3 regions of the Aeribacillus sp. FSL K6-3256 genome follow, and region 3 is predicted to be linked to each of the others. Evidence: riboswitches for the same ligand, from Rfam matches in the RefSeq annotation. Region 3 holds a riboswitch; each other region holds the start of a gene.
The links. A riboswitch is a leader RNA that binds a small molecule or an ion and turns the genes downstream of it on or off. The one in region 3 is predicted to bind S-adenosylmethionine.
Positions count from the first base shown of each region.

Region 1: it holds a riboswitch for S-adenosylmethionine, as region 3 does, so the genes downstream of both, NSQ84_RS15535 (2,3-diketo-5-methylthiopentyl-1-phosphate enolase) here and NSQ84_RS05060 (bifunctional homocysteine S-methyltransferase/methylenetetrahydrofolate reductase) in region 3, are expected to answer to the same signal.
Region 2: it holds a riboswitch for S-adenosylmethionine, as region 3 does, so the genes downstream of both, metK (methionine adenosyltransferase) here and NSQ84_RS05060 (bifunctional homocysteine S-methyltransferase/methylenetetrahydrofolate reductase) in region 3, are expected to answer to the same signal.

Region 1 covers NZ_CP150188.1:3,215,214-3,225,340, reverse strand. Annotated here, with positions in the region: gene NSQ84_RS15560 (DUF4304 domain-containing protein) at 1-236, shown strand, start outside; partial or broken gene NSQ84_RS15555 (IS3 family transposase) at 302-1,456, shown strand; gene NSQ84_RS15550 (BREX system ATP-binding domain-containing protein) at 1,706-1,960, opposite strand; gene NSQ84_RS15545 (hypothetical protein) at 1,960-2,262, opposite strand; gene NSQ84_RS15540 (hypothetical protein) at 2,340-2,549, opposite strand; SAM riboswitch class I at 2,914-3,019, shown strand; gene NSQ84_RS15535 (2,3-diketo-5-methylthiopentyl-1-phosphate enolase) at 3,098-4,321, shown strand; gene NSQ84_RS15530 (2-hydroxy-3-keto-5-methylthiopentenyl-1-phosphate phosphatase) at 4,297-5,007, shown strand; gene NSQ84_RS15525 (methylthioribulose 1-phosphate dehydratase) at 5,004-5,651, shown strand; gene NSQ84_RS15520 (cupin domain-containing protein) at 5,674-6,204, shown strand; gene mtnK (S-methyl-5-thioribose kinase) at 6,876-8,153, shown strand; gene mtnA (S-methyl-5-thioribose-1-phosphate isomerase) at 8,113-9,174, shown strand; gene NSQ84_RS15505 (carbon-nitrogen family hydrolase) at 9,241-10,023, opposite strand; gene NSQ84_RS15500 (pyridoxal phosphate-dependent aminotransferase) at 10,111-10,127, shown strand, end outside.
Region 2 covers NZ_CP150188.1:930,914-941,040, forward strand. Annotated here, with positions in the region: gene NSQ84_RS04590 (prolyl oligopeptidase family serine peptidase) at 66-848, shown strand; gene NSQ84_RS04595 (DUF2584 domain-containing protein) at 913-1,155, shown strand; partial or broken gene NSQ84_RS04600 (IS3 family transposase) at 1,567-2,380, shown strand; gene pckA (phosphoenolpyruvate carboxykinase (ATP)) at 2,455-4,044, opposite strand; SAM riboswitch class I at 4,313-4,504, shown strand; gene metK (methionine adenosyltransferase) at 4,710-5,915, shown strand; gene NSQ84_RS04615 (phosphatase PAP2 family protein) at 5,965-6,495, opposite strand; gene NSQ84_RS04620 (gamma carbonic anhydrase family protein) at 6,668-7,195, opposite strand; gene NSQ84_RS04625 (alpha/beta hydrolase) at 7,263-8,042, shown strand; gene NSQ84_RS04630 (tetraprenyl-beta-curcumene synthase family protein) at 8,079-9,158, shown strand; gene NSQ84_RS04635 (class I SAM-dependent methyltransferase) at 9,190-9,765, opposite strand; gene NSQ84_RS04640 (TIGR01212 family radical SAM protein) at 9,762-10,127, opposite strand, start outside.
Region 3 covers NZ_CP150188.1:1,031,428-1,041,554, reverse strand. Annotated here, with positions in the region: gene NSQ84_RS05090 (Cof-type HAD-IIB family hydrolase) at 8-817, shown strand; gene NSQ84_RS05085 (hypothetical protein) at 950-1,090, shown strand; gene NSQ84_RS05080 (DegV family protein) at 1,398-2,276, shown strand; gene NSQ84_RS05075 (DUF3941 domain-containing protein) at 2,308-2,439, shown strand; gene NSQ84_RS05070 (HPr family phosphocarrier protein) at 2,781-3,059, shown strand; gene NSQ84_RS05065 (YajQ family cyclic di-GMP-binding protein) at 3,204-3,695, shown strand; SAM riboswitch class I at 3,797-3,918, shown strand; gene NSQ84_RS05060 (bifunctional homocysteine S-methyltransferase/methylenetetrahydrofolate reductase) at 4,027-5,886, shown strand; gene metH (methionine synthase) at 5,879-9,301, shown strand; gene NSQ84_RS05050 (hypothetical protein) at 9,536-9,814, opposite strand; partial or broken gene NSQ84_RS05045 (ATP-binding cassette domain-containing protein) at 10,111-10,127, opposite strand, start outside.

The sequences.
Region 1 (10,127 bases), 1.6 Mb from region 3:
CAATTGAAGGAGTAACAACGAGTTGGGGAGAAGAAATTCCGCCAAGTAAAGTGACTGCACACGATGTAGGTATAGATTACCGATATAGACTCACAGAAAATATAAAAGAATCCAATGAAACTTGGTTTAACTATGAGGATGCAAAGAATGAAGAAGATTTTGACTTAGTCGCATCAAGAGTGTTGAGTTTATTACATGTGTCAGACAGAAATTGGATTAAGAATCTTTTTAAATAATATAACTACTGATGCTAGTATAGTTTCATGGACACCCTTTAGTGAAATATAATATTAACGAAGGGATGTGTCCTGATATAGGTAACACAAGCGAAAAACGTAAACGTTATCATGCTGAATTTAAGGAAATGGTGGTTGAGCTTTATCAAACTGGAACACTAGTAAAACAGATCTTGATCGAATATGGCCTGTCTGAAACGACATTCTACAAATGGATCAGAAAACAAAAACCGGTTAAGGTGGATGACGGGGGCTCTTTTACCCCGGAAGAATTTCTGAACCTGCAAAAAGAATTGCATCGGCTGAAAGAGGAAAATGAAATCTTTAAAAAAGCTATGGTCATATTCGCAAAGAAGTAGATTCAAACCACTGTTATATCCATGATTGACGAGATAAGAGCCAGACACCATTATGACCTTAAAACCATGTGTACGGTCCTTGGCGTGCCGAGAAGTACCTACTATCAATCCAAACAAAAAACAGAATCAAAAACAAAACGGAAAACCGGGAGCTGACAGACAGAATACGAAAAATCCATACGGAAAGCAAGCAGAGATACGGAGAACCGAAGATCCACCATATGCTTGAAAAAGAATGGCTCAAAGTCAGCCTGAAACGGGTTCAGCATTTGATGAAGGCTGCAGGCATTTATTCCATTATCAGAAAAAAGTATCGCCCCCATTCCAATAAGGGCAAGATGGAAGAACACGATAACCTGCTGAACCAGGACTTCTCAACGACAACCATCAACGAGAAATGGGTTACGGATATTACGTACATTCATACTTTGAGAGACGGTTGGTGCTACTTGGCTTCCGTAATGGATTTACATTCCAGAAAGATTGTTGGTTACGCTTTTGACCGTCACATGACGACTGAACTGGCTTTAAAGGCAGTAGAAAACGCTTATCAGGCACAACGTCCAGGTCCGGGATTGATCTTGCATTCTGATTTGGGATCCCAGTATACAAGCGAGAAATTTGTAGAATACATGGAAAAGAAGCAGTTCAAACACTCCTTCAGTAAAAAAAGGTTGCCCATACGATAACGCCTGCATTGAGTCTTTCCATGCAATTCTGAAAAAGGAAGAGATCTATAGAATCAACTATTTGAACTTTCAAGCTGCCAGAAGAGCCTTATTCGAATTTTTAGAAGGCTGGTACAATCGGAAACGGATTCATAGCTGCCTGGGCTATATGACGCCACAAGAAACAGTAGACAGTATCAAAGGGCAGCGTAGTGCTCTTCACAATTTTACAAGCATCCGCTTTACATGGAGTGGCGGGTGTGGTAGGCTTATTTGCCATGCGAAAGAATTCATTGCCCCTTTCACCCTTCGCATAACACCACGCCCGCAGAGGCTCCATGTCAAGCGACAAGCGATGTCAATGAGATCAAAATTAAATTTCACTTATTGGTGTCCAAAATACTGACTTAAATCCAGTTTAATTCTTTCTACAGTACTAGGACTAATAATTTAAAAGAGAATGGACATCGTTCCCCTCTTTTGCAGCGTCTAATACGAATATAAATTCACGTAAAAATGTCCTTGGAAGTACAGTGATTTCCTGTTCAAAGGCAACAGTAAATGATTCAACATATTGCTTAATAAATGTATCATCAATAACTGTCTCTGGTATCCATTTGTGTACCATACCGTGGATTTCCCTAACTTTATATGAAACTTCTATTAATTGTTCAGTTGAGAAACGGTTTAATTTCATCAATGGGGTTGAAAGTACACCACTAACCCTTCCATTTTTTGTGAAGATAAAGGTTTAATTCTAGAATATAAAACATCATGTTCTTTAATTGATCGATCCTCGTTTTTAATTAAATCATCCGTTCCAGTAAATAACATATAACATCCTTTCCTTACATACGATTCACTTATTCCTAGCAATTTAGCTAATTTGTAATTCGAGAAATCAGGATTCAACTCAATTGCTTGTCTAAGTTTTTCTAAGTTCTTATCCGTTTTATTGCGCTGTTCTTTTAAATACTCCTCACGGCTTTTTACGCCCATTTCCCGGCGTTTTTGTTTCCTTCTCCGCTTTTCATTCGCATCTATAATCGTGCTTAAATGGCGTTGTTCGTCCTCTGTTATATCTTATCTAACCATTCAATTAATTTTTTATTGCTGATATTATATCCAGCGCCAGGATACCCTTTTTCTCTAGCTATTCGGTTTGCTTCTTCGTTATTCCGTGCATAATAGGCCTTTTCAGCGCTTCTGGTGGATCTTCTTAAAGGCTCATTAAACTGTAAATTAAACGTTAGCGTTTGTTTTAAGGCTTCTTCTGGATCATTCAAAAAGCAACATAACCAATAACGGTACAAGAAACAAATTGTCTCACGATAACCAGTAACGTTATAATTGCGTAATTCAACCAGTTTTTCTAAGTCTAGTAATCTAGCATGATGCGATCGGAAGACGTTAAAAAGATGTTGTACCTTCTTTTTTCGTCCTCTTTTTTTAGGCTTTCCTGTTTTGGCTCAACCTCAAGTTCCGGAAAATACCTCAAATTGTAAACTGCACCATTAAATAATTGTAGCATGCCATCAGAAAAATGTAAGCGAATTTGAATCGAATATGATGTAAAAAAGTGTTGACAGAGGGGAAGGATAGTGGCATAATCCAAGTAAACGAATAAGAATTATAAAGTTAATAATAAAACTCTTATCAAGAGCAGGTGGAGGGATGAGCCCAATGAAGCCCGGCAACCGACTCATATGATGAGCACGGTGCTAATTCTCCCAACAGAGATGTTGAAAGATAAGAAGTTGTTTTGACAAAAAACCTCTTCTTATTGAAGAGGTTTTATTTATATAAAAAAATCTGAATGAAGAGGATTGAAAAAATGGGTCACGTAACAGCAGTATACCAAATCATTGCGAAACGAGAAGATTTAGAAAAAAAAGCAGAAGGCATTGCTCTTGGATTAACGGTAGGTTCGTGGACTGACCTTCCTCTTTTAGTGCAAGAGCAGTTAAAAAAGCATAAAGGACAAGTGGTTGAGATAAAAGAAACAGGCGAGGATCCATCCTCCGGCAAAACGATTGCACAGCTTCACATTCGCTTTCCGGGAGAAAACTTTTCTAAAGACATTCCTGCCATCTTAACGACAACTTTTGGAAAATTATCACTAGATGGAGAAATAAAATTACTAGATTTGCAGTTTGACGATGAGATCTTTCGGTATTTTCCAGGTCCTCGATTTGGAATTCAGGGGTTACGAGAAAAACTTGGCGTTTACGACAGACCGTTAGTGATGAGCATCTTTAAAGGTGTAATTGGACGTGATATGGATTACCTTCTTGCCCAATTGCGGGAGCAGGCTCTCGGGGGCGTCGACTTAGTAAAGGATGACGAAATACTTTTTGAAAATTCGCTCACATCATTTGAAACAAGAATAAAGGAAGGCAAAAAAGTTCTTGATAACGTGTATCAAGAAAAAGGGCACCGAACTTTGTATGCGGTCAATTTGACGGGAAAAACATTTGAATTGAAAGATAAGGCAAGAAAAGCAAAAGAATTAGGTGCCGATATTTTGCTATTTAATGTTTTTACATATGGCCTCGATGTGCTGCAAGCATTAAGGGAAGATGATGAAATCGCCCTCCCAATTATGGCTCATCCGGCGTTTAGCGGATCGTTTACTTCATCCGAAAAATATGGGCTCTCTCATTCCTTATTGCTTGGAAAATTGATAAGAATTGCTGGAGCAGATTTTTCGTTGTTCCCTTCACCATATGGCAGCGTTGCATTGGAGCGTGACAAAGTTTTAAAAGTGAAAGAAGAATTGGTGAAGGAATCAGTTTTAAAACCAGTTTTTCCTGTTCCATCTGCTGGCATTCACCCGGGTCTTGTTCCCATTTTAATTCATGATTTTGGAAAAGATTGTGTCATTAATGCAGGAGGCGGTGTTCACGGTCACCCGCAAGGTGCTAAAGGCGGAGGAAAAGCTTTCCGTCAGGCAGTTGACGCTGTTTCCCGGGGTGTTCCCCTTAATGAAGCAGCTGAAGACATAGAATTACAAGAAGCAATTCGGCTCTGGGGATGGAAGGAGGCACCGTCCAATTGAAGCCAGTAATATTTTGTGATTTTGATGGAACGGTGACAAAAAAAGATAACATCGTTAGCATCATGAAGCGTTTCGCTCCAAAAGAGTGGGAGCAATTGAAGGATGGCGTCCTTTCCCAGTCGATTAGTATTCAGGAAGGAGTCGGCAAGATGTTTGCACTTCTTCCATCTTCTTTAAAGGGTGACATCATTCACTATATTTTAGAAACTGCAGAAATAAGGGAAGGATTTCGCGACTTTGTTCATTATGCGAAAAACATGAACATTCCTTTATACATTGTCAGCGGCGGAATCGATTTTTTTATTAAACCGCTGTTGCAGCCTTTTGATTCTATTACCGCACTGTTTTGCAATAAAGCGGATTTTAGCGGAGAAACGATCACCATTCATTGGCCTTATACGTGTGATGAAAAGTGTCCCAACCAAAATTGTGGGTGCTGCAAACCGACAATTATTCGGCAAATTGCAAATGCTGACACTCATTCCATCATCATCGGGGATTCCGTCACAGATTTAGAAGCCGCGAAGATTGCAGATACAGTTATTGCACGTGATTATTTATCAAAAAAATGTCAAGAATTTTCTATTCCTTATCAATCTTTCGAAACATTTTACGACTGTATTGACATTTTAGAGAAGACAATAAACAAAACAAATTTCATAGAAGAAAAAGGTGGCGCAAAATGAGTGTCGTTTTAACTCGTGTTCATGAGCTTGCGGAGATTAAAGAGGAGCTTGCTGCGAGGGATTGGTTTATGGGGACAAGCGGCAATTTAGCCATAAAAGTTCAAGATTCCCCGCTTCAGTTTCTTGTGACCGCAAGCGGCAAAGATAAACGAAAAAAAACGAAGGAAGATTTTTTGCTTGTAGATGGAGAAGGAAATCCTGTAGGCGCAACACAGCTGAAGCCTTCGGCAGAAACGCTATTGCATTGCGAAATATATAAAAGAAGCAAAGCCGGCTGCAGCCTGCATGTACATACGGTTGCAAATAATGTCATCTCCGAACTTTATGGTGACGCTGGAAAAATTGTATTTCAAGGACAAGAACTGATAAAAGCGTTTGACCGCTGGGAGGAAGATGCAGAATTACAGATTCCGATTATTTATAATTATGCCCATATTCCTACATTAGCAAGCACTTTGGGCGATTTCGTGAAGGAGGATAAAGGGGCAGTTCTTATTCGCAACCACGGAATTACTGTATGGGGAAAAGATGGCTTTGAAGCGAAGAAAATTTTAGAAGCTTGTGAATTTTTATTTCAGTATCAGCTTGCTCTTATTCAAGCAAAAGCCGGTCTCCTTGCGAGTACAGGAGCTTTAAATAATTAAACATTTTAAGGAGGTATTTTACATGACAACGATTAAAATTCAAGGAACAAACGAAGTTATCAGCAATCAAGAGGAAGTGATTTCATTTTTAAATCAACAAGGTGTTATTTACGAGCAATGGGATATTGCCAAATTACCAGAGCATTTAAAAGAGAAATATCTTTTAAATGATGAGGAAAAACAAACGATTTTACAATCTTTTGAAAATGAAATTAAAGATATTTCAGCAAGACGCGGCTACAAAGCTTGGGATGTCATTTCTTTAGCAGATCATACGCCAAACCTTGAAGAGCTGCTGAAAAATTTTCAGCGTGAACATCATCATACAGATGATGAAGTGCGCTTTATTGTAAGCGGCCATGGAATTTTTGTTATTCAAGGACAGGACGGGAAATTTTTTGAAGTGCATCTTAATCCGGGAGACCTTATTTCTGTTCCAGAGGGCAGACGCCACTATTTCACATTAGCTGATGACCGAAAAGTTGTTGCGATCCGCATCTTTGTGACAGAAGAAGGCTGGGTGCCAGTTTACGAAAAAGAAGAAGTAAATTAAGTTTACAAAAAATTTATGAAAAAGCGGCTTTAAACATTCACAGCTGCAAGCTTAACATCATCTTTTTCATATAACTGGCTGCTCTTCGGATACACAATTCATCCAGCTCAGTGAACAATGTTCCTGAATGCAAAGAAACTATGAAAATACCACAGCGGCTGCTGACCCGGTTTTAATAGGTTTACACATTTTTGCGAAGAAGCTTGCAGCTAAAAGAGCACCACAAAAATAGGCTTGTCTTATGTTACAAGAGGATATAGTTTCACTTGAAAACCAAGTAAACACAGATAATTTATCAAGTATTATGGCGGGATGGGGAAAATCAAGAATAAATGATGCAGATTTATATTTTTAGGAAGGGGCTGTCTTCAAAAGTCAAAATCCATTGAAAACGAAACATCATAAGCATTGATATATCAACGTTTCTAAAACATTAAAGGGGCGTCTATAAGCCGGAAAATCGACTTATTAGACAGCCCCCTCTATTTAATGGATGCGGCGGCTGCTTTGGATCTAGAAATCCGAATCCATTTGGAGCATTTGCCGAAATCGGCTTTTACAAGCAGGTGACGAAGTGGTCTTGTAATAATGTCGTCCCCATATTGTGAATGGATATTATGAAAGACTCTTTTTTCGCTTTATGACAAACAAAGATAGAGGAGGGAATTTTTTTGAAGGATTTTACAACATATTTTACGATGACTGAGCAAGATGTCATCGAATATGTACAGAAAAAACTCGATATTTTTGAACAAAACGCAGAATTGGAATGCCGAGAGATTGGCGATGGCAACTTAAATTATGTATTTCGAGTCGTTGATCAAAATAGCGGCCAGTCTGTCATTATTAAACAAGCTGGTCCGGTTGCGCGTATTTCAGACGCCTTTAAAGTTTCACCAGATCGCAATCGGATTGAAAGCGAAGCATTGAAGCTGCAAGGGGAATTAGCGCCTGGATTTGTACCTAAGGTTTATTCGTATGATCCGATTATGAATTGTTGTGTGATGGATGATCTATCTGACCATGAAATTATGAGGACAGCTCTTTTAAAACATAAAAAATTTCCTTTGTTTGCCGACCATATTACAACGTTTCTTGTCAACACCTTATTGCTTACTTCAGATGCCGTTATCGATCATAAAGAGAAGAAAGCATTGGTGCAAAAATTTACAAACCCAGAATTATGTGAAATAACAGAAGATCTCGTGTATACAGAACCTTTTTACGATTGTGAGCAAAATGATATATTTCCAGAAACGCGAGAATTCATCCGTGAAGAAATTTGGAATGATTCAAAGCTTGCATTGGAAACAGCTAAACTGAAGTTTGATTTTATGACAAAAGCACAGTCCCTCCTCCACGGCGACCTTCATACCGGTTCCATTTTTATAAAGGAAGATTCAACAAAAATAATCGATCCTGAGTTTGCTTTTTATGGACCTGCTGGGTTCGATATTGGGAATGTGATTGCAAACCTTATTTTCGCCTATGTAAATGCAAGCTTTACAATTGAAGATCAAGAAACAAAGGAAGACTACTTGCAATATATTCAACAAACAATCTCAGACGTAATAGAGCTGTTTACAAAAAAATTTTTACATGCTTGGGATGAGAATATAAAAGAAAGAACTGCAAGTGCACCTAGTTTTAAAGAATGGTATTTAAATTCCATCCTTGAGGATGCCTCAGCCGCTGCCGGACTTGAATTATGCAGAAGAATTATTGGGATCGCCCATGTAAAAGACATCACGTCAATTGAAAATAAAGAATCCCGAGCTTTGGCTGAAAAAATTTGTTTAACAGCTGGTAAAACCTTTATTCTTGAACGTGCAAACATTCGTACAGGCGACGACTTTGTGAATGTTTTATTACAAAGTGTCCGCAAATTTATTGAAGGGGAAAAGTTTTATGACAGCAGTAAAAGCCATTCAATCCGTACAACTGGATGATGAAAACAATACGGTGATCATACTCGACCAAACGTTATTGCCGAATGAGAAAGTATTTCTGCATCTTTCTACTCCAGAAGAAATATGGGAGGCCATTTACCATCTGAAGGTTAGAGGAGCGCCTGCGATCGGAATTGCTGCTGCATTCGGTGTTTATTTAGGCACGAAGCAATCAAAAGCGTCGACTTATGAACAGCTTTTGGATGATTTTCAAAAAATCAAACAGTATTTGGCTTCATCGCGGCCGACTGCAGTGAATTTATTTTGGGCTTTAGATCGCATGGAGGATAGACTGAAAGTAGAAAAAGACAAAAGCATCGAGGAAATTAAAAACGCACTGAAGGAAGAGGCAGAACATATCCGTAATGAGGATGAGCAAGTCTGTTATTCGATCGGGGAGTATGCCCTGTCATTATTAAAACCCGGCTGGGGTCTTCTGACCCATTGCAATGCAGGAACAATTGCGACGGCGAGGTATGGGACTGCGTTAGCTCCCATCTACTTAGGCCAAGAAAGAGGCTACCATTTCAAAGTTTTTGCAGATGAAACAAGACCGCTTCTTCAAGGTGCACGTCTAACTGCATGGGAATTGCAGGAAGCTGGTGTGGATGTAACGTTAATTTGTGACAACATGGCATCCATTGTGATGAAGGAGGGAAAAGTACAAGCGGTTTTAGTCGGGTGTGATCGAGTTGCCGCAAACGGAGATGCTGCCAATAAAATTGGAACTTCCGGAGTGGCAATCTTAGCAAAATATTATGGAATCCCGTTTTATGTTTGTGCTCCGCTTTCAACAATCGATTTAGATTGTCCGACAGGGGAACATATACCGATCGAAGTGAGAAAAGCAGAGGAGATCACGACAAAATGGTATGAAAAACCGATGGCGCCGGAAAATGTGCAAACATATAATCCGGCATTCGACGTGACCGATCATGAACTCATTACGGCAATTATTACAGAAAAAGGGATTGCCTATCCACCCTTTACCAAAAGTTTAAAACACATGAAAAGCGTTTAATTGCCTTTTCATACAAAAACCCCTTAAAAGGGAATGCTTTCACATTCTTTTAAGGGGTGTAAAATTTTATTCGAAATATAATTCCGGACGTCTGTCTTGAAAAATAGGAATGGTTTTTCTTACACGGTCAATTTCTTGAAGATCCAGTTGGGCGTAAAAAATTCCTTCATCTGTTTGATCATGAACAAGAAGCTCGCCCCAAGGGGCAATGACCATTGAGTGTCCATTAAATTCATTATTTTGATCCGCTCCGACCCGGTTTACTGCTACAACAAACATTTGATTTTCAACTGCCCGTGCTTGGAGAAGCAATTGCCAATGGTCAATTCGCTTTTTCGGCCATTCGGCAGGAATGAACATAATGTTTGCACCTTTTAATGCATGGGTGCGAATCCATTCCGGAAAACGCAAATCATAACAAATAACACCACCGCAAGTGATGCCGTCCAGCTCAAATATATTTACTTTTTGGCCGGCACTCATAAATTTATGCTCATCCATCAATTTAAACAGATGAGCTTTGTCGTATTCAGCGGTGATATTTCCGAATCGGTTGACAACGTACATGGTATTAAAAAATTGTCCGTTTTTTTCCGTTGCAACTGAACCGCCGACAATATTGACATGATATGTTTTAGCAAGGGATGTCAGCAGCTCAATTGTTTTTTCTCCATTTTTGTCTGCAAGCTCATCAAGCTGATCAAGGGCGTATCCTGTATTCCACATTTCAGGCAAAACAATTGTATCCGCTTGATGGCTTGCTGCTTCTATTATATTTTTTTGAGCGATTTCATAGTTTTGGTCCGGTTCGCCTAAAATGATATTCATTTGTATACAAGCAACTTTCATGATTTTCAGCCCCTAGACATTTTTATATAAAGACTATAGAATTTTTATGATAATTTCAACTATTTTTATAAAAAAAGGTGGATTAGAGTGGAGATTTCAGAACG
Region 2 (10,127 bases), 100 kb from region 3:
ATCTAGGATAAAGTATGAAAAAAAAATATAATGTGTGATTGCCTACCTAAATGGAGGTTGAAAAGATGCTGAGAAACGGAGAAATAGTTGACAAACAAATTTTCCCATCACCGAACCCTTCGATTAAGCTTTCCATCGTGACATATATTTCTGAAGGACTAAAAGTGAAAGGTCTGTTAGCAGAGCCTGTTCAAGAAGGTGTTTATGATGGCTTTTTATATTTGCGCGGAGGGATTAAAAATGTTGGTATGGTTCGGGCAGGAAGAATTATACAATTTGCATCAAAAGGCTTTATCGTGATGGCTCCCTTTTATCGAGGAAATTTAGGAGGAGAAGGGAATGAAGATTTTGCGGGGAATGATCGTTTTGATGCGGTCAATGCATTCTATTTGTTGATGAAACATCCGCAAGTGAATCCGGATCGCATTCACGTTTTTGGCTTTTCAAGGGGAGGAGTCATGGCCTTGCTTACTGGGATTATATGCTCAAATGTTCGATCTGTTGTAAGCTGGGGCGGGGTGTCTGATATGTTTTTAACTTATGAGGAGAGAAAGGACTTAAGAAGGATGATGAAAAGAGTTATTGGAGGGACACCGAAGAAATATCCTGACCGCTATAAATGGCGGACACCGTTGTATTACCTTGAAAAAATGCAAGCACCCGTTTTAATCATTCATGGGGGAAAAGATGAAAACGTGTCAATTGAACATGCATATCGATTGGAAAGAAGGCTGAAAGAATTGGGAAAGCAAGTGGAAAGCTGGTATTTCCAACATTTTAGTCATCATTTTCCGCCTCGGCATAACCGGATGGTTTTAGAACGAATGATAAAATGGATGAAAAATTGACCATTATATTTTTCATATGATACATACTAAAAAATGATCGATCAAATGAAAGGGGATTGGAGAAATGGGCATGCCGCTTGAATTAAATACGATGATTATTACAAAAGGGAAGGAAAAGCGGATAGAGGAAAACGTATTTCAGCTTGTCAAAGATGGCTATCGCCTTTATCCTATGAATATTCCTTTGGAAGTTCGAAAAACGTTGATAAGCGATCCTACAGGAACAGCTGAAATTATTAAATTGGAATGGGCTGATAACAAAACCGTGCTTACTTATAATCTCACTTCATTGTACTCAACCAATTAACCGTCACCATATTTCCGTTCATTTGCTGAACGGATTGTGGAAGGAGGAATTTGCTTAATTTTTTCGAGTACGGCTTCCATTTGTCTTATCATAAAAAATCGCGTAACCCCTTTTTCATAAAAGTTCGTTGAAAAAGGGGTTTTCGTCTAAAAATCTGCGTTGCCGATTTGTTTTGCCAAACCACATAAAAATATTAAAAGGCTATCGACAAAGTGATATGCTCCCCTTAAGGTAGACAGATTAAAATATAAAAAATCTGTTTTACCTTAGGGGGAGTTTTTCTATGTATAAGCAATATACAACAGAGCTCAAACTTGAAGTTTTACTTGCATATGAAAACCGAGAATGTACTATTCAAGAGCTTTGTAAAAGGTATCAAATTACTAAATATTCTTTAAGGCAATGGATAAAGACAAACGAGGAAGAAAAAAAGAAGAAGCAGAGTTATCTCCAGAAGAGAAAATGAAACTGGAGATGAAAAAGTTAGAAAGAGAAAATGAGCGCTTACGTGCGGAGAATCTATTTTTAAAAAAGTTAGAGGAAATCGAAAGGAGGTGAAAGTAAACCAAATCCGTTTTGAAGACAAGTATATCGCAATCCGGGAACTTCATGAGAAAGAAAACTAAGCATAATCTTATATGTGAAATCGCCGGTATTTCACGAGCTGCTTACTATAAGTGGTTAAAACGTTTTCCCTCAACATGTTGCAGAAAATATATTGAATCGTGAATTTACAGCGGAAAAGCCAAGTGAAAAATGGGTAGCTGATGTCACAGAATTAAAATAGGTTCATCAAAGAGAGCCTATTTAAGTGCTATTCTTGATCTATATGATGGATCAATTGTGAGCGATGTTTTAGGACATTCCAATCATCATCATCTTGTATTCAAAACGTTGGATTAAGCCACCGTACTTTTAAAAGGAGAGCATCCACTTATTCATAGTGACCGTGGGTTCCAATATACCTCTCATGGTTTTAAACGTAGGATAGACCAAGCAGGGATGACACAAAGTATGTCAAGAGTAGGCAGATGTATTGATAATGGGCCAATGGTATCTTTTTGGGGAACGCTTTAAATGCGAGAAGTATTATTTACATAAGTATCAGACATTTAAAGAATTAGCTCTTGCGATGGATGAGTACAACCGCTTTTATAATTATGAAAGGTATCAAAAAAGATTAAGCGGCTTTAGCCCCATGGAATATAGAGCTAAAGCCGCTTAGGTATATTTTTATTATTTCTACAGTCTACTTGACAGGGGACAGTTCAAAGCTGTAGCCGAAAGTAAGTAATTTTTTTATATGATTGGACCGCCAAGTTCTTCAATTTCCTTCGGAACGTTCGAGAATTTTTTGAAGTTCTCTTTGAATGCTTTTGCTAATTCATACGCTTTTTGTTCATAAGCGTTTTTATCACTCCATGTTTTAATAGGCTGTAAAACTTCATCAGGCACTCCTGGAACATGAGCAGGAATCGCCAGCCCGAAAATAGGGTCTTTTACAGTTTCCACCTCATCGAGTTCGCCTTCCAATGCTGCCTGAACCATGGCTCTTGTATAAGCAAGTTTAATTCGTTTTCCTACTCCGTATTCTCCGCCGGTCCACCCTGTATTGACTAAAAATACTTTCACATCATGTTCTTCGATTTTTCTTCCGAGCATTTCAGAGTATCTTGTAGCTGGAAGCGGAAGAAATGGTGCGCCAAAGCATGTGGAGAACGTTGTTTTAGGGGAAGTAATACCCCTTTCCGTTCCAGCAAGCTTGCTCGTATAACCGCTTAAGAAATGATACATAGCCTGTTCTTTCGTTAATTTGCTTATTGGCGGTAGAACACCGAACGCATCAGCTGTTAAAAAAATAATAGTGTTAGGGTGACCCGCAATGCTCGGTTTAGCAATATTGTCAATCGCTTCAATTGGATAAGCCGCACGGGTGTTTTCTGTTAATAAGGAGTTGTCATAATCAGGAATTCGTGTCGATTCATCAACCACAACGTTTTCCAAAACGGAACCGAATCGAATCGCGTTATAAATTTGAGGTTCTTTTTCTTCAGACAAACCGATGCATTTTGCATAACAGCCGCCTTCAATATTAAAAATACCAGATGAAGACCAGCCGTGTTCATCATCACCAATTAATCGGCGTTTTGGATCGGCGGAAAGTGTTGTTTTGCCTGTTCCCGATAAACCGAAAAAGAGCGCGACATCGCCTTCTTGACCGACATTGGCGGAGCAGTGCATTGAAAATATATCTCTTTCTGGAAGCAGGAAGTTCATGACGGAAAAGATAGACTTTTTCATCTCGCCTGCATATTCAGTTCCGCCGATCAGGATTATTCTCTTTTCAAAAGAAATAATGATAAATGCTTCTGAGTTCGTTCCATCCACAGCTGGATCTGCTTTAAAGGAAGGAGCGGAAACAATCGTAAACGGATTTTTATGCTCCTTTAAATCGTCTTGGCTTTTCGGACGGATAAACAGTTGGCGAGCAAATAAATTTTGCCACGCCAATTCATTGACCACTTGAATTGGAAGACGATATTTTTTGTCAGCTCCGGCAAATCCGTTAAAAACATAAATTTCATCTCTATTTTTTAAATATTGTATGACTTTTAAGTACAGTTTTTCAAAAACTTCTGATGAAATTGGCTTGTTGACGGGTCCCCAATCAATTAAATGCTTGACAGAATCTTCTTCAACGATGAATTTATCTTCTGGTGACCGGCCGGTATATTTGCCTGTTGTAACCGAAACTGCACCTGTATTTGTTAAAAAACCTTCTTTCCTAGCTAAAACTTTTTCTACAAGTCGTGCGACTGGTAAATTATGATATGCATTTGGTCCGCTGATCAACGAAGCTAATTCATTTGATACATCTACAATATTCATATACATACCATCCTTTTTTTGCATATTTGAAATGGTTTTATAGAAATAGTATAACACATTCGCAAAAATAATCCATCCTATTTATCGATTTCTGAAAATAATGTTTTTACTATATATTTTGCCTTCATTTTTGGGCATCATACGAATCATGATTGATCAGCTGATACTGAAATAATGGATATCAGATGATTTGGAAAATTACAGAGAAGCTTTATTTATTGTTGACAAGTACTTTTTTGCTCCTGTATGATATACATTTGAACGGATACTCTTATCCCGAGTTGGCGGAGGGACAGGCCCTATGAAGCCCAGCAACCGGCTCGTTGAAAGAAGACAGTAGAATATGGCTTTCAAAATCCCGGTATTCTATGGACATACAACATGATGCGAAAGAATTCCATATTCATAGACGAGCAATGGTGCTAACCTGATGCAAGGTTATATCCTTGAACGATAAGAGTGAAAGGCAATGATGTTTATAACAACCTTTCCTCTGGCAGGGAAGGTTTTTTCTATGTATAAGAGAAATCTCGTTTAGCCAAGTTTTTCTTATCGTACGAAATTTTGATATGTTTACAACAGTGGTGAGGGAATGAGTTCCGTGTCAATGTCAAGGAGTGTAGCACTCCATAAACATCATTTTAAGTTTGAGGAGGAAGCAGTAAATGACAAAAAAGCGCCGTCTGTTTACATCTGAATCCGTAACGGAAGGGCATCCGGACAAAATTTGCGACCAAATTTCAGATGCGATTTTAGATGCCATTTTAGAAAAAGATCCGAACGCACGTGTAGCTTGCGAAACATCTGTCACCACCGGACTTGTATTAGTCAGTGGAGAAATTACGACAAGCACGTATGTGGATATACCAAAAATTGTGCGAGAAACGGTCAAAGAGATCGGCTATACGAGAGCTAAATACGGTTTTGATGCTGAAACTTGTGCTGTTTTAACATCAATTGATGAGCAATCACCCGATATTGCTGCAGGGGTGGATAAAGCTTTAGAAGCGCGAGAAGGACAAATGACTGATGAAGAAATTGAAGCGATTGGCGCTGGAGATCAAGGGTTAATGTTCGGTTTTGCATGCAATGAAACGAAGGAATTAATGCCTCTCCCGATTTCCATTGCCCATAAGCTTTCACGCCGGCTTACAGAAGTTAGAAAAAGCGAAGAAATTCCTTATTTGCGTCCGGACGGAAAGACGCAAGTTACGGTAGAATATGATGAAAATGAACAGCCGGTTAGAATTGACACAATTGTCATATCGACTCAACACCATCCGGAGGCAACTTTAGAACAAATTAAGCAGGATATTAAAGAAAAAGTAATTGATCCGGTTGTGCCAAAAGAACTGATCGATGAAGAAACAAAATATTTCATCAACCCTACCGGACGTTTCGTTATTGGCGGACCACAAGGAGATGCAGGATTAACGGGACGAAAAATCATTGTCGATACTTACGGAGGCTATGCGCGCCATGGCGGAGGAGCTTTCTCAGGAAAAGATCCGACGAAGGTAGACCGATCTGCAGCTTATGCGGCTCGTTATGTAGCGAAAAATATTGTCGCAGCCGGACTTGCAGACAAATGCGAGGTTCAGCTGGCCTATGCAATTGGTGTAGCGAAACCTGTCTCTATTTCTGTTGATACGTTCGGTACTGGCAAAGTAAGCGAAGATGTTTTAGTTGAATTAATTCGCAATAACTTTGATTTGCGCCCAGCTGGCATTATAAAAATGCTTGACTTGCGCCGCCCGATTTACAAACAGACAGCTGCTTACGGTCATTTCGGACGCAACGATCTAGATTTGCCATGGGAACGCACAGATAAAGCGGAAGCTTTGCGCGAACAAGCTCATCAATATTTGTAAAATAAAAAAGGTGTCCAATGCGATGCATGCATTAGACACCTTTTTGCTTTTACGGTCCGAATGCGACAAAACAGATGGTGCCTGCTGAAGCTCCTAGAACTATTCCCGCCAGCACATCTGAAGGGTAGTGTAGGCCAAGAAAAATTCTTGATAGTGCCACACTGAATGCGAGAGGAAGCAAAATCCATGTTAAGGCTGGAAAAAAGAGCAAAAATGGTGTAGCCACTGAAAATACAGCTGTCGTATGTCCAGAAGGAAATGAATGGTCAGTTAACGGATTTTCTAACACTTTTGTTTCAAATAATGTAAGATAAGGCCGTCTGCGTGGATAAATTCTTTTCACAATGAAAACCGGAATATGACTGAAAAAAAGAGCAGCTGAACTTGCCAAGGCAACAGTTTTTACAGGTTCATTAAAAAATAACATCAGCATTAAACATGTTGCAATTGAAAAAACAGCCCCTCCTAAATGAGTAACATACCGAAAATAAACATTCAGTCCTTTTCGTTCAAAATGCGAATTAATCAGTTTGAACAACTTGCACTCAAATTGGTAAAGCTGATTCAGCAGTCTGCCCATGTTAAAGTTCCTCTTTTCAAAAAGCAAAAATTCTTATAAAAAATTTTCTCTCATATTTATGTAAACTTCAACAAATCTAATAAAAATTTTACAAAATTTTAAAAATACATGAAGCTGCCCGGTAAAGAATGACATTTGAAAGAGAAAGTTTTAAAATGTTTTTATAAGCAATTTATATGTTGTTCATACGAGCAATATTTTTATAATATTGAGCTTTTTCGATATACTCGCGACGGATGCGTTCCATATCTTGAAGATCTTCTTCTGTTAATTCTCTAATCACTTTGGCGGGTCTTCCGAATGCTAAAGTTTTCTCAGGTATCTTTTTGCCTGGCGGGACAAGACTGCCTGCACCGATAAAAGCGCCTTTTCCGATTTCTGCTCCATCCAGAATAATCGAACCCATTCCAATTAGAGCTCCTTTCCGCACAATCGCACTATGGAGCAGAACTTGATGGCCGACGGTTACATCATCTTCAATAATTAACGGTTTATTTGGGCTCTGGTGCAGACAGCATTGGTCTTGAATATTGACCCGATTTCCAATAATAGTTGGGGCGACGTCACCGCGAATAACCGTCTGAAACCAAATGCTTGATTCATCTCCTATTTGAACATCGCCGGTGATTGTGACAAAATCAGCTATATAAGCCGAATCGCTAATTATAGGTTTTTTGTCTTTATATGGATAAATAACCATGGGAACCATCCTTTTCTTTTTTTCATATTATAACAAATTTTCCGTCATGTTCGGAAAGGAGTTAATTATGTGGAAATGGGTAAGTTCTACTCCTAAAGCTGCGATTGTCATCATTCATGGAGCTGGAGAACATCATGGACGTTACAAATGGCTGATAAAAAAGTGGCAAACAAACGGGTACCATGTTGTCATGGGGGATTTGCCAGGACAAGGAAATTCATCCTCCAGACGGGGACATGTCCAATCGTTTGATGAATATATTGATGAAGTTGACCGTTGGATCAGGGAGGCTCAATCTTTCCAATTGCCGCTTTTTTTGCTGGGGCATAGCATGGGCGGTTTAATAGCCATACGTACGCTGCAGAGAAATAAAATTCCGTTAAACGGGGTCATTTTATCTTCGCCATGTTTAGGAATTTTGCAAAAACCGAGTAAAGCGCTCGATCTTTTGGCAAAAGGATTAAATATTTTCGCGCCTAGGGTACGCTTTGATTCCGGTTTGACAGTTGAGATGGCAACGAGAAATAAGGAAATTCAAGACATAAACAGAAACGACTCCCTTTACGTAAGAAAAGTTTCTGTGCGCTGGTACAGAGAGCTTCTTCATGCCATTGAACTAGTATTTCAGCAGCTTCCGCAGTTTCCAGATGTCCCTCTTTTCGTCATGCAGGGAGGAGAAGACAAAATTGTTGATAAATCAGCAGTTCAAAAATGGTATAGTCAGTTGAATCTCACGGAAAAGAGCTATAAAGAATGGGAAGGACTATATCACGAAATTTTTAATGAACCGGAAAGAGAACTTGTTTTTCAAGATGCGTTGAGATTTACAGAAAGCCATTTAACATAAACACTGGAATTTTACAATGAAGAGGTGAGTTGATCTTTGAGTATACCTGAACACCCTATCAGCCTTATGTCAAGAGTTTATAGGGAAATTCTTCCGACCGTCCATTATTACTTAGATGGGTGGAAAAAAAAGGCTGAGGAAATACCGAATCCTGAATTGAGAAAGCAGGCGCTTGCAAGCATAAATACGAAGGCATTTCATTGCGAAGGAGGAAGCATTTTAGCGCTTTTGTCGAACTCTCATATAGAGGAATGCATAGAGTTTATCGTTGCTTATCAAACGATTAGCGATTACTTGGATAATTTATGCGACAGAAGCACTTCTTTTGATCCGGAAGATTTCCGCATGCTGCACCAATCAATGAAGGATGCGCTGTCGATTCATGCAGAATTAAAAAATTACTACCAATTTCGTGAGGACCAAGATGACGGCGGATATTTAAAAGAGCTTGTCATGACATGCCAAAGAATGCTGAGCCAATTGGAGAACTATCCGGTTATAGCTGGCTATTTGATGGAGCTTTGCGAATATTATTGTGAACTGCAAGTACATAAGCATGTAATAGAAGAGGAAAGAGTGCCAAGGCTAGTACAGTGGTTCGAACAATATAAATCTTCCCTCCCGGATATGCGGTGGTATGAATTTTCTGCCTGCGCTGGATCGACATTGGGCATTTTTTGTTTAGTCGCCTATGCATTTCAGCCCAGCTTTAACGAAGCGATTGCCAAAAAAATTAAAGATGGTTACTTTCCATATGTGCAAGGGCTTCACATTTTATTGGATTACTTTATTGATCAAGAGGAGGATCAATTGGAGGGCGATTTAAATTTTTGCAGTTTTTATGAAAGCACATCAGAAATGATGGAACGATTAGCTCATTTTGTACATGAAGCGGACAAAAATTTAAAAGGTATTCCGAACGAAAATTTTCATAAATTAATTAACCGCGGATTGCTCGGCATTTATTTATCTGATGACAAAGTATTAGTACATAAAGATTTAGGAAAGCTGGCTAAAAAATTAATAAAAAAAGGAGGAACAACCTCCGTTTTCTTTTATGTGAATGCTAGGGCATATCGAACGTTCCGAAAATGGAATTTGATTAAATCTTCTTGATGGATAAAGCTAGCCGGGATATTATTCCCGGCTATTTTGCTTTTTCGATTGCTACAATAAACGGAGGGGAATTTTTTTGGTTTAAAAAACGATATTCAAGTACATGAGCAGTATGTTGATCGATTTGTTCGGCAAATTTAAGAAGCTCATCTCTCTCACGTTTTCCTTCCGGATGGCCGTGATAAACGACCAGCACGATCATTCCACCGGGTCTTAATATGGATAAAAGCTGCTTTACTGCTTCAATAGTTGATTCTGGTTTTGTCACAATGTTTTTTTGGCCACCGGGCAAATAACCGAGATTAAACATCGCACCGGCGATATGATTGTGATGTTTTTTCGGAATCGTATTGAAAATGTCATCATGACTGGAATGAAACAAAGTAACACGGTCGATTAAACCGGATTCCTTCAACCGTTTTTCTGTCTCTTCAAGCGCTTGTTTTTGAATATCATATCCAAACACATGACCTTGTTCGCCAACGAGTTGTGCTAAAAAGACGGTATCATGTCCGTTCCCGACTGTTGCATCAATAACGATATCGCCGTTTTGGACAGCGGAAGCCATCAATTTTTTTGCAAATGGAAGAATGCGAATGAGGTTCATTTTGACATCACTCGATCTTTTGTATAATACTTCCCTTGGTAGCTGTTTCGTTTTTCGAGTTCGGCATCAATGGCATTCAGCACTTCCCATTTGTTAACGCTCCACATCGGCCCTATCATTAAATCGATCGGACCGTCGCCTGTAATGCGATGAACGATCATTTCGGGAGGCAGTACCTCTAGCTGATCGCAAACTAATTGTACATATTCATCAAAGGATAAAAAGCGCACCATCCCTTTTTCATATTGCTTAACCATCGGTGTACCTTTTAACAAATGGAGCAGATGAATTTTAATTCCTTGAACATCCAGCTTAGCAACTTCTTTTGCAGTTTCCATCATCATATCGTACGTTTCAAGCGG
Region 3 (10,127 bases):
AGAGATTATGGCCAAAAAACATTTAATCGCATTGGATTTAGACGGCACATTGCTGAAAGATGACAAAACGATTTCTCCTTTTACAAAAAATGTTTTGCAAAAAGCACAAGAAGAAGGGCATATCATATGCATTTCAACAGGAAGGCCGTTCCGCTCGAGCAAAATGTATTACGAAGAATTAAATTTAAAAACCCCGATTGTCAATTTTAACGGAGCCTTTGTCCATCATCCGCTGGATGAATCCTGGGGATTTCATCATACAACCCTTGATGTATCTGTTGTAAAAGAAATTGTAGAAATCGCCGAACAGCATCAAGTCCATAACATTTTAGCAGAAGTGCTTGATCATGTTTATTTTCATTACCATAATGAACAATGGTTGGATATTTTCAGTATAGGAAATCCGAAAATTGAAATCGGCAACTTAAAAGCTGTTTTAAATCGCGATGTCACAAGCATGTTAATCCATTCAGACGAAGAAAATGTCAAGCGGATTCGCCATTATTTAAATGAAGTTCATGCGGAAGTTGTAGACCACAGAAGCTGGGCTCACCCGTGGCATGTTATTGAAATTATCCGAGCAGGCATTAATAAAGCAGTCGGATTGCAAAAAATCGCCGAATTTTACAATATCCCTCGAGAGCAAATTATCGCTTTTGGCGACGAAGACAATGATTTGGAAATGATCGAATATGCGGGATTAGGCGTTGCAATGGGAAACGGAATTGAGCCGCTCAAAGAGATTGCTGATGAAATTACGCTGACAAATGAAGAAGACGGAGTTGCAAAATTTTTAAAGGAATTGCTGTCCCTTTAATCTTTGCAAAAGTCCAAAAGTTCGATTATCTTTTTACACCTCACAACAATTGACAAGGATTTAGATGTTTAAAAAGGGATACCCTATAATTGACGAACTCATTTCGTCAATGATCAAAAGGGGGATTCAAACTTGGGCAAACGGAATAAATCGAAACGATTCATTGAGCAAGGAAAAGGTGCTGTCAAAAAACATGATGAAAAGTTTCCATACCGTATGACGTTTGCCGAATCAGAAGCAAGAGTCAATAACGAAGCAAGCTTCGAAGGATAATGCCCTTCCGTTCATTTTCGAATCCTTTTAAGGGCTGTTATTATAATGAACAGATCGAATTTGAACAGACCAATCTTTGTACAGCATCTGCATCGAGAAAAAATCGAGCAGGCATAAAACCATCCAGAATGCCGATTGTACGGCACATTTTGAACAAGGAATAAATATGAAATGGACGAAACGAGCTCCTCTTGTTTCGTCCATTTTTTGTCCTTCTTTTTTAAATTTTCAGTTTGCACAAATTGTATTGTTTTCTATTTGTGATCAAGATAGACTATATGTAAATGAAAAAAAGTAGGTGTGATTAATGAATATTCACATTATCGTCGATAGTGCTTGTGATCTGCCTGTCTCTTTTTTAAACGATCAAGGCGTTTCTTTCATCCCTCTTCGTGTCCACCTTGGCGAGAAGGACTATGAGGATCAATTGACAATCAAACCGAAAGAAGTTTACGACTATATGAGAGCTGGAAACGTTGCTAAAACATCACAAGCATCACCGGAAACAATCACCAATCAATTTGAAAAGCTGGCGAAAGACAATCAGCCGGCGCTGTATATTGCCTTTTCTTCCGAATTGTCCGGTACATATCAAACTGCCGTTATGGTTCAGCAGCAATTGCTTGAAAAATATCCGAATTGGAAACTGCAAATTATCGATTCGAAATGTGCTTCACTTGGGTATGGACTTGCTGTCCGCTACACCATTCAATTAGCAAAACAAGGACTTGATTTAGAACAAATGGCAAATGCAGTAAAAGAGTATTGCAGTCATATGGAGCACATTTTTACAGTTGATCGTCTGGAATATTTGGCTCGCGGCGGGAGAATCAGCAAAACATCTGCGTTTGTTGGCGGACTGCTAAATATCAAGCCGCTTTTGCATGTCGAAGAAGGAAAGCTGATCCCGCTGGAAAAAATCCGCGGGAAAAAGAAGCTTTACCGGAGAATTCTTGAGCTGATGGAAGAGCGTGGAGACGGATTGAATGAACAGACAATCGCCATCAGCCATGGTGATGATGAAGAAGCAGCTCTCGAATTAAAACAATTAATTGAAGAAACGTTTCATCCAAAAGAAATTATCATCCATACGATCGGTGCTGTCATTGGTGCACACTCTGGCCCCGGCACCCTTGCTGTATTTTTTCTAAATAAACATATTCAAGAAGCTTCATGGAAATCATAAGTATATAACAGTATTGAAAGGAGCTTCCTGAATGTCCAAAACAAGCGATAATGATAAAAAAGCTGTAGACAACAATGCAAAACGACACGAAAAAAATCTATTGAAGGAAAAAAATCGAGAGCTTGGAAAACGGCAATACTCAAAGAAAACGGATCATTTATAATGCCCGCCTGTCGGGCTTTTTCTTTTTTTGAAATATCTCTAAAGGCGAGTCTTCCACCTCTTCTATCCGGACGTTCTGAAAGAAAAAGACGCTTTCTTATCTTGCAGTATGCATCTTTTCTCTAGCTTTTGTTTTCATTTTTGTCTAATAAAACATGGGTGGGGCAATAACTTTCAATTTGATTAGACCATTCATTTCATTAAAAAACAGAGAAATCCAGAACGTTTCCATATTCGAAAGCGGAGGTCATTTTTTATATGTAAGAGGAAATGACAAACATGTGGGAATCTATCCTTTATTAATGTAAGATATTGTAAAATAAGTATACAAGAGGTGGCACAATGAAGAAACATGAAATTTCCGTGTATCTTACAAAAGAGATGGAGCCGGAATATGTCATTTCCCTTGTCCATGAAGCGATTAAATTTAACAGCTACATTTTATTCCAAACAAAAAAGCTCCAATTAAATGCGAAAAGCGTTTTAAGCATGCTCGGTTTTTCCGCCTTTTTAGAAGGTCATGTAGTCATCAGCGCTGAAGGAGAAGATTCGCTCGAAGCAGTAAAAAACTTGCAAGACTTTCTTTCCCCTAAATGTTCTAAAGCGACATCTTTAGCTTAATTGCATTTAAGCAGATATTAATTTCCTTGCCGTTGCTTTAAGTAACGGTTTTTTCATTTAATTTGCGAGGAACCCCTAAAAGAGTTGTTCAACTGAACGACATTCACTATAATGAATGTAAATAACGTTATTGGAGGTAAAAAGTTGGCTAAGGAGAATTCATTTGACATCGTCTCAAAAGTGGATATTGCCGAAGTGAACAATTCCATTCAAATGGCGAAAAAAGAAATTGTAAACAGATATGATTTCAAAGGATCTAAAAGCGATATATCCCTAGAAAAAGATGAGCTTGTGCTAATCTCTGACGATGAATATAAGCTGAATCAACTAAAAGATGTATTAGTAAGCAAAATGATTAAACGCGGTGTCGCAACCAAGAATATTCAGTACGGGAAAATCGAAAAGGCTTCAGGAGGCACTGTCAGACAAAGAGCCAAACTTGTCAACGGAATTGACAAAGAAAACGGGAAAAAGATCAATGCGCTGATCAAAAATACCGGGCTAAAAGTAAAAAGCCAAATTCAAGACGACCAAGTCCGGGTAAGCGGCAAAAGCAAGGACGATTTGCAAAAAGTGATTGCAGCTGTGAAAAGCGCCGACTTGCCGATCGACGTACAATTTATTAATTTTCGCTAGCTTTGCCCTGTTCACAAAATTGAAATTTTATATTGATTATTTTGATAAAATTCGTTAAATTAGGATTAATCCGTTGTTTTAAAATTTCATACGGTAAAGCGTTCTTATCAAGAGAAGCGGAGGGACTGGCCCGATGAACCTTCAGCAACCGGATTACCCAAAAACTTTGGGTACCAAGGTGCTAAATCCAGCGATGCGTAAATTTGCGCTCGGAAGATAAGAAGAAGGGGAAAATGTTCAAGAAAAAGTCTTCTTCTTAGAAGGCTTTTCTTTTTTATATAGGTGTTCGCCTCCTTGCAGGCGCCTATTTCATTTGATTGGAGGACTTTTTATGGGGCTTTTACAAGATTTACAGAATCATATATTAATTGCCGACGGAGCAATGGGGACTCTACTATACTCATTCGGAATAGACAGATGCTTTGATGAGCTAAACGTTTCAAAACCGGAAGAAATAGAACGGATTCATTCAGCCTATTTAGACGCAGGCGCAACTGTTATTCAAACAAATACATACGGCGCCAATCGCATAAAGCTTGCCAGATATGGGCTGGAAGATGATATAAAGATCATCAACCAAAAAGGGGTTGAACTTGCAAAGAGGGCGTTACAAAAAATGGAAAACAAAGGGTATGTCATCGGAACAATCGGCGGCATCCGTTCGTTTCAAAAAAGCGCCTTCACGCTATCTGACATTGCCGAAAATTTTCGTGAGCAGCTTCATGTCCTTTTATCCGAAAACGTAGATGGCATTATTTTAGAAACCTATTACGACTTGGAAGAACTGAAAACCGTTTTGCAAATAGCTAGAAAAGAAACGGATTTGCCCATTATCACAAATGTTTCTTTGCACGAACAAGGCGTCTTTCAAAATGGAACAAGATTGGCAGACGGTTTGAAAATGCTTGAAGAACTTGGTGCAGATATTGTCGGCCTCAATTGCCGTTTAGGCCCTTATCATATGCTGCAATCTCTGGAAGAAGTGCCGCTGTTTGAACATGCCTTTTTATCCGCTTTTCCAAACGGCAGCCTGCCAAGGTATGAAAACGGAAGATTAGTTTATGAATCAGATGAACACTATTTTTATGAAGCGGCTCTTCAATTCCGAAAACAAGGTGTCCGGCTTCTCGGCGGATGCTGCGGAACCGCGCCGAAACATATTCGGGCAATGGCTGAAGCTGTATCAAACCTCCCTCCTGTCACAGAGAAAGAAGTAAAAGAACGAAATGTTCCAATTCATGTTTTACCTATGAAAGAAAGTCAAGAAACTCCTCTCCCAGATATTGCAAAAAACAGACGCTCAGTGATTGTAGAATTGGACCCGCCGAAAACGCTCGGCTTGGAAAAATTTTTAACAGGAGCAAAAGCGTTGAAAAAAGCGGGGATTGATGCAATTACGCTTGCGGATAATTCCCTTGCTACACCAAGAATCAGCAATGTTGCTTGCGCAAATATTGTGAAAAGCCGTTTCCAGCTTCGCCCGCTCGTTCATTTAACATGTCGTGACAGAAATTTAATCGGCATTCAATCCCATTTAATGGGGCTGCATACTCTTGGCCTGCACGATATTTTAGCGGTCACCGGTGACCCGTCCAAAATCGGTGATTTTCCGGGTGCAACCTCTGTCTATGATTTATCATCATTTGATTTAATCAGCTTAATTAAGCAATTTAATGAAGGTTTGTCATACTCCGGAAAATCACTTGGTCAAAAAACAAACTTTACTGTAGCCGCCGCCTTCAATCCGAACGTAAGACATCTTGATCGCGCAGTTCAGAGACTTGAGAAAAAAATCAGCTGCGGAGCCGATTATTTTATTACGCAGCCGCTCTACTCGGAGAAGCTGATCGAAGAAGTATATGAAGCAACAAAACATCTGAATGTTCCGATATATCTCGGGATTATGCCGTTAATAAGCAGCCGCAATGCTGAATTTATTCATAACGAAGTGCCAGGCATTAAATTGTCCGATTCGATTCGCGAACAGATGCAAAAAGCAGGCAATGATAAAGAAAAGGGAAAACGAGAAGGACTTGCCATTGCAAAATCGCTTATTGACGCAGCATTTGACCTGTTTAACGGCATTTACTTAATCACTCCGTTTTTGCATTATGAGATGACAGTCGAGCTGACGGAATACATTCATGAAAAAGAAAAGGCAAAACGAGAAAGGAAGATTTCCCATGTATAACATAAAGGAACAGCTGGAGAAAAAAATTCTAATACTAGACGGAGCCATGGGAACAATGATTCAAGCTGCAGAATTATCTGCGAAAGATTTTGGCGGTGAAGAATATGAAGGATGTAACGAATATTTAAACATCACTTCCCCTGAAACGATTGTCCGTATTCATGAAGCGTACCTTGAAGCAGGTGCTGATATTATCGAGACAAATACGTTTGGCGGTACAAGCATCGTCCTCGAGGAATATAACTTGGGGCACCTTGCTTTTGAAATAAATAAAAAAGCAGCGGAGATTGCAAAGCGCGCTGCAGAAAAATATTCAACACCGGATTGGCCTCGTTTTGTGGCAGGATCAATGGGGCCAACGACTAAAACGCTCTCCGTTACAGGCGGCGTCACATTCCAACAATTGGCAGAAGCTTATCAAGTTCAAGCGGAAGGACTGTTAGAGGGGGGCGTTGATGTACTTCTCCTTGAGACAAGCCAAGATATGCTCAATGTGAAAGCAGGTTACTTAGGAATTCAACGAGCTTTTCAAAAGCTCAAGAAAGAAGTGCCGATCATTCTGTCCGGAACGATAGAACCGATGGGAACAACTCTTGCCGGTCAAGATATTGAAGCGTTTTACATTTCAGCTGAACATATGAATCCAATTGCCGTCGGCTTAAACTGTGCGACAGGTCCTGAATTCATGACCGATCACATCCGCACATTGTCTGAAATCGCCAATACCGCTGTCAGCTGTTATCCGAATGCCGGACTGCCTGATGAAGAAGGTCGCTACCATGAATCACCGGAATCTTTAGCAAAAAAAATCAGAGGGTTTGCAGAAAGAGGCTGGCTTAATATGGTCGGCGGCTGCTGCGGAACAACTCCCGAACATATTCGCGCAATAAGGGAGGCAATGGAAGGCTTAAAACCGCGAAAAATCGTCAAAAAGCAAAATCAACATACGGTATCAGGCATCGAGCCCCTTCGCTATGATGAATCAATGCGCCCGCTGTTTGTCGGTGAACGTACAAACGTCATCGGTTCGCGTAAATTCAAGCGTCTCATTGCGGAAGGAAAATTTGAAGAAGCAGCGGAAATCGCCCGCGCTCAAGTGAAAAACGGCGCCCATGTCATCGATGTCTGTCTCGCAGATCCGGACCGAAACGAGCTTGAAGATATGGAAAACTTCATCCGCGAGGTTGTAAAAAAAGTAAAAGCGCCGCTTGTCATTGACTCAACCGACGCCAATGTCATCAGAAAAGCGCTCGAATACTCACAAGGGAAAGCGATCATCAACTCGATCAATTTAGAGGACGGCTTAGAACGGTTTGAAGAAGTTCTCCCGCTTGTGAAACAATTCGGTGCAGCTGTTGTCGTCGGTACAATCGATGAAGACGGAATGGCTCTGACTGCGGAGCGAAAGCTGGAGATTGCCAAGCGGTCTTATGACATTTTAGTCAATCAACACGGTATAAGTCCAAGCGACATTATTTTTGACCCGCTCGTCTTCCCTGTCGGCACAGGTGATGAGCAATATATCGGATCTGCCCAAGAAACGATCGAAGGGATCCGTTTAATTAAAGAACATCTTCCCGGCTGTTTAACTATTCTCGGGATCAGCAATGTTTCTTTCGGGCTTCCGCCGGTCGGCAGAGAAATATTAAACGCCGTTTTTTTATACCATTGCACACAGGCAGGGCTCGATTATGCGATCGTCAATACGGAAAAATTAGAGCGGTACGCTTCGATCCCTGAAGAAGAGCGGAAGCTGGCAGAAAACTTATTATTTGAAACAAATGATCAGACGCTCGCACAATTTACGAACTTTTACCGCGACAAAAAGAAAGAGGAAAAAAAGCCGAAAACGGAATTAACCTTGGAGGAACGGCTCGCACAATACGTTGTGGAAGGAACAAAGCAAGGATTAATCGAAGACTTGCAGCTGGCACTAGAAAAATATGATGATCCTCTTGATATCATCAACGGGCCGTTAATGAAAGGAATGGAAATTGTCGGCGAACTGTTTAACGACAATCAGCTGATTGTTGCTGAAGTGCTTCAAAGTGCGGAAGTGATGAAAGCATCTGTCGCCTTTTTAGAACCGTATATGGAAAAAAAAGATGACAGCGGCAAAGGAAAAGTCATTTTAGCTACAGTCAAGGGCGACGTCCATGACATCGGCAAAAATTTAGTTGACATTATTCTTTCCAACAACGGCTACCGCGTCGTTGATTTAGGCATTAAAGTTGCGCCGCAGCAGCTGATTGAAGCGGTCAATAATGAAAAGCCTGATATTATCGGTCTTTCCGGACTGCTCGTCAAATCAGCCCAGCAAATGGTGTTAACAGCACAAGACTTAAAAACAGCCAACATTTCGATTCCGATTTTAGTCGGCGGTGCTGCATTATCACGCAAATTTACCGATCAAAAAATTTCACCGGAATATGACGGTCCTGTGTTATATGCGAAAGATGCAATGGACGGGCTGTCGCTTGCCAATAAGCTGAGAGAAAACCCGGATGCTTTCCTTGAGAAAAGAACGGTCGCAGTTGAGGAAAAACAGAATAGACAGAAAAGCAGCAAACCTGTTATGATCATTGAAAAAAAATCATCTGTGTCCAAACCGACCGTATATCATCCAGCTGACTGCAATCCACACATTATTCAAAACATTGATATTGCCCAAGTCGTCCCGTATGTGAACATGCAAATGCTTTTAGGACACCATCTCGGATTAAAAGGCAATGTCAAACAGATGCTTCTGGAAAAACAGGAAAAAGCGGTAGAACTAAAAAATGAAATAGATGAATTGCTGCGTTTAGGGAAAGAAAATGGCTGGTTCCGTCCATCTGCTATTTATCAATTTTTCCCGGCCTATCGCGAAGGAAACTCCATTCACATTTTAGATCCGGCTGCAAAAGATAAAATCATTGAGACGTTTACATTCCCTCGGCAGGAAAAGCCGCCGTTTTTATGCATTGCCGACTATGTAAGCGAACGGTCAGATGAAACACCGCATGATTATATCGCCCTGTTTGCCGTAACTGCTGGAAAAGACATTCGCAGCATCGCCATGCAGTTTAAAGAAAGCGGTGAATTTTTCCGGAGCCATGCGATTCAAGCATTGGCGCTGGAGCTGGCAGAAGGTCTTGCAGAGCGGACGCACCAGCTGATCCGCGACCGATGGGGCTTCCCGGATCCGCTTGACTTCACAATGCAGGAACGGTTTGCAGCAAAATACCAAGGTCAGCGCTATTCATTTGGCTATCCGGCTTGTCCAGACTTAGAAGATCAAGCGAAGCTGTTTAAGCTGTTAAAGCCTGAAAAAATCGGCATCCAGCTGACGGAAGGCTTTATGATGGAACCGGAAGCATCCGTCTCTGCCTTCGTCGTCTCACACCCTGAAGCTCGATATTTTAATGTCCTTTAATATTTCGTCTCGCCGTTAAGGGCAAGCTATTTTCGGATGCATATGGATAACGAAGTGCTCGTTTAGCACTTCGTTATCCATTTTTTATTAAATCGCCTCAAAGCTTTTCCTAACCATAAGCTTGAATAAATTGTATTAAAATAGCCTATTGCGGCTTCCTATCCGCCCGCTGAATGAAAACAACTGTTATAAACATTAGCACGATAACGGTTATCGACAAAAATAACCATTTTCTCAATAAAAATGGATCCCAAACAGGCGGATCGAATAGAAAGATGTGCGGCCATGGATAAATTCTCCTAACGTAAGCACTTCTAAAACCGTGTAAATCACGATAATCGTTAGAGAAATCTCAATGTTTTTAATCAGCACGATAAGTGATGTGCCAAAAAGCATATAGAATAATACTAAAATCATAAAATGAATCACGTTAAGACCAGATAACGAAGTCATCCCGTATTTCATCACAAAAGCGGTACATAAATGAAAAACCCCGATAATATTGACAATCAAGTACTGGAAGAAATCCATCCCAAACCGTTTTTAGTAATATGGAACTAACGTTTCATGCGCCCCTTCTTCATACATTTCACTCAGCCGATACATAAGGCACCAGCAAGTAAACGGTATAAAAAACCCTTGAATAATAATGATATTACTGTGAATATCATCTTCCTCTCTTGGAACAAACAGAATAAGCAACATAGATAAGCTAAACATCACAGCAGGGACAAAAAAAGTGAGCCCCATCGTCTTTCGGTCAAATACAAAGGTGCATAATTGCTTTCTAAATAATCTCTCATTTTAGTTCAACCCCTAACAACGG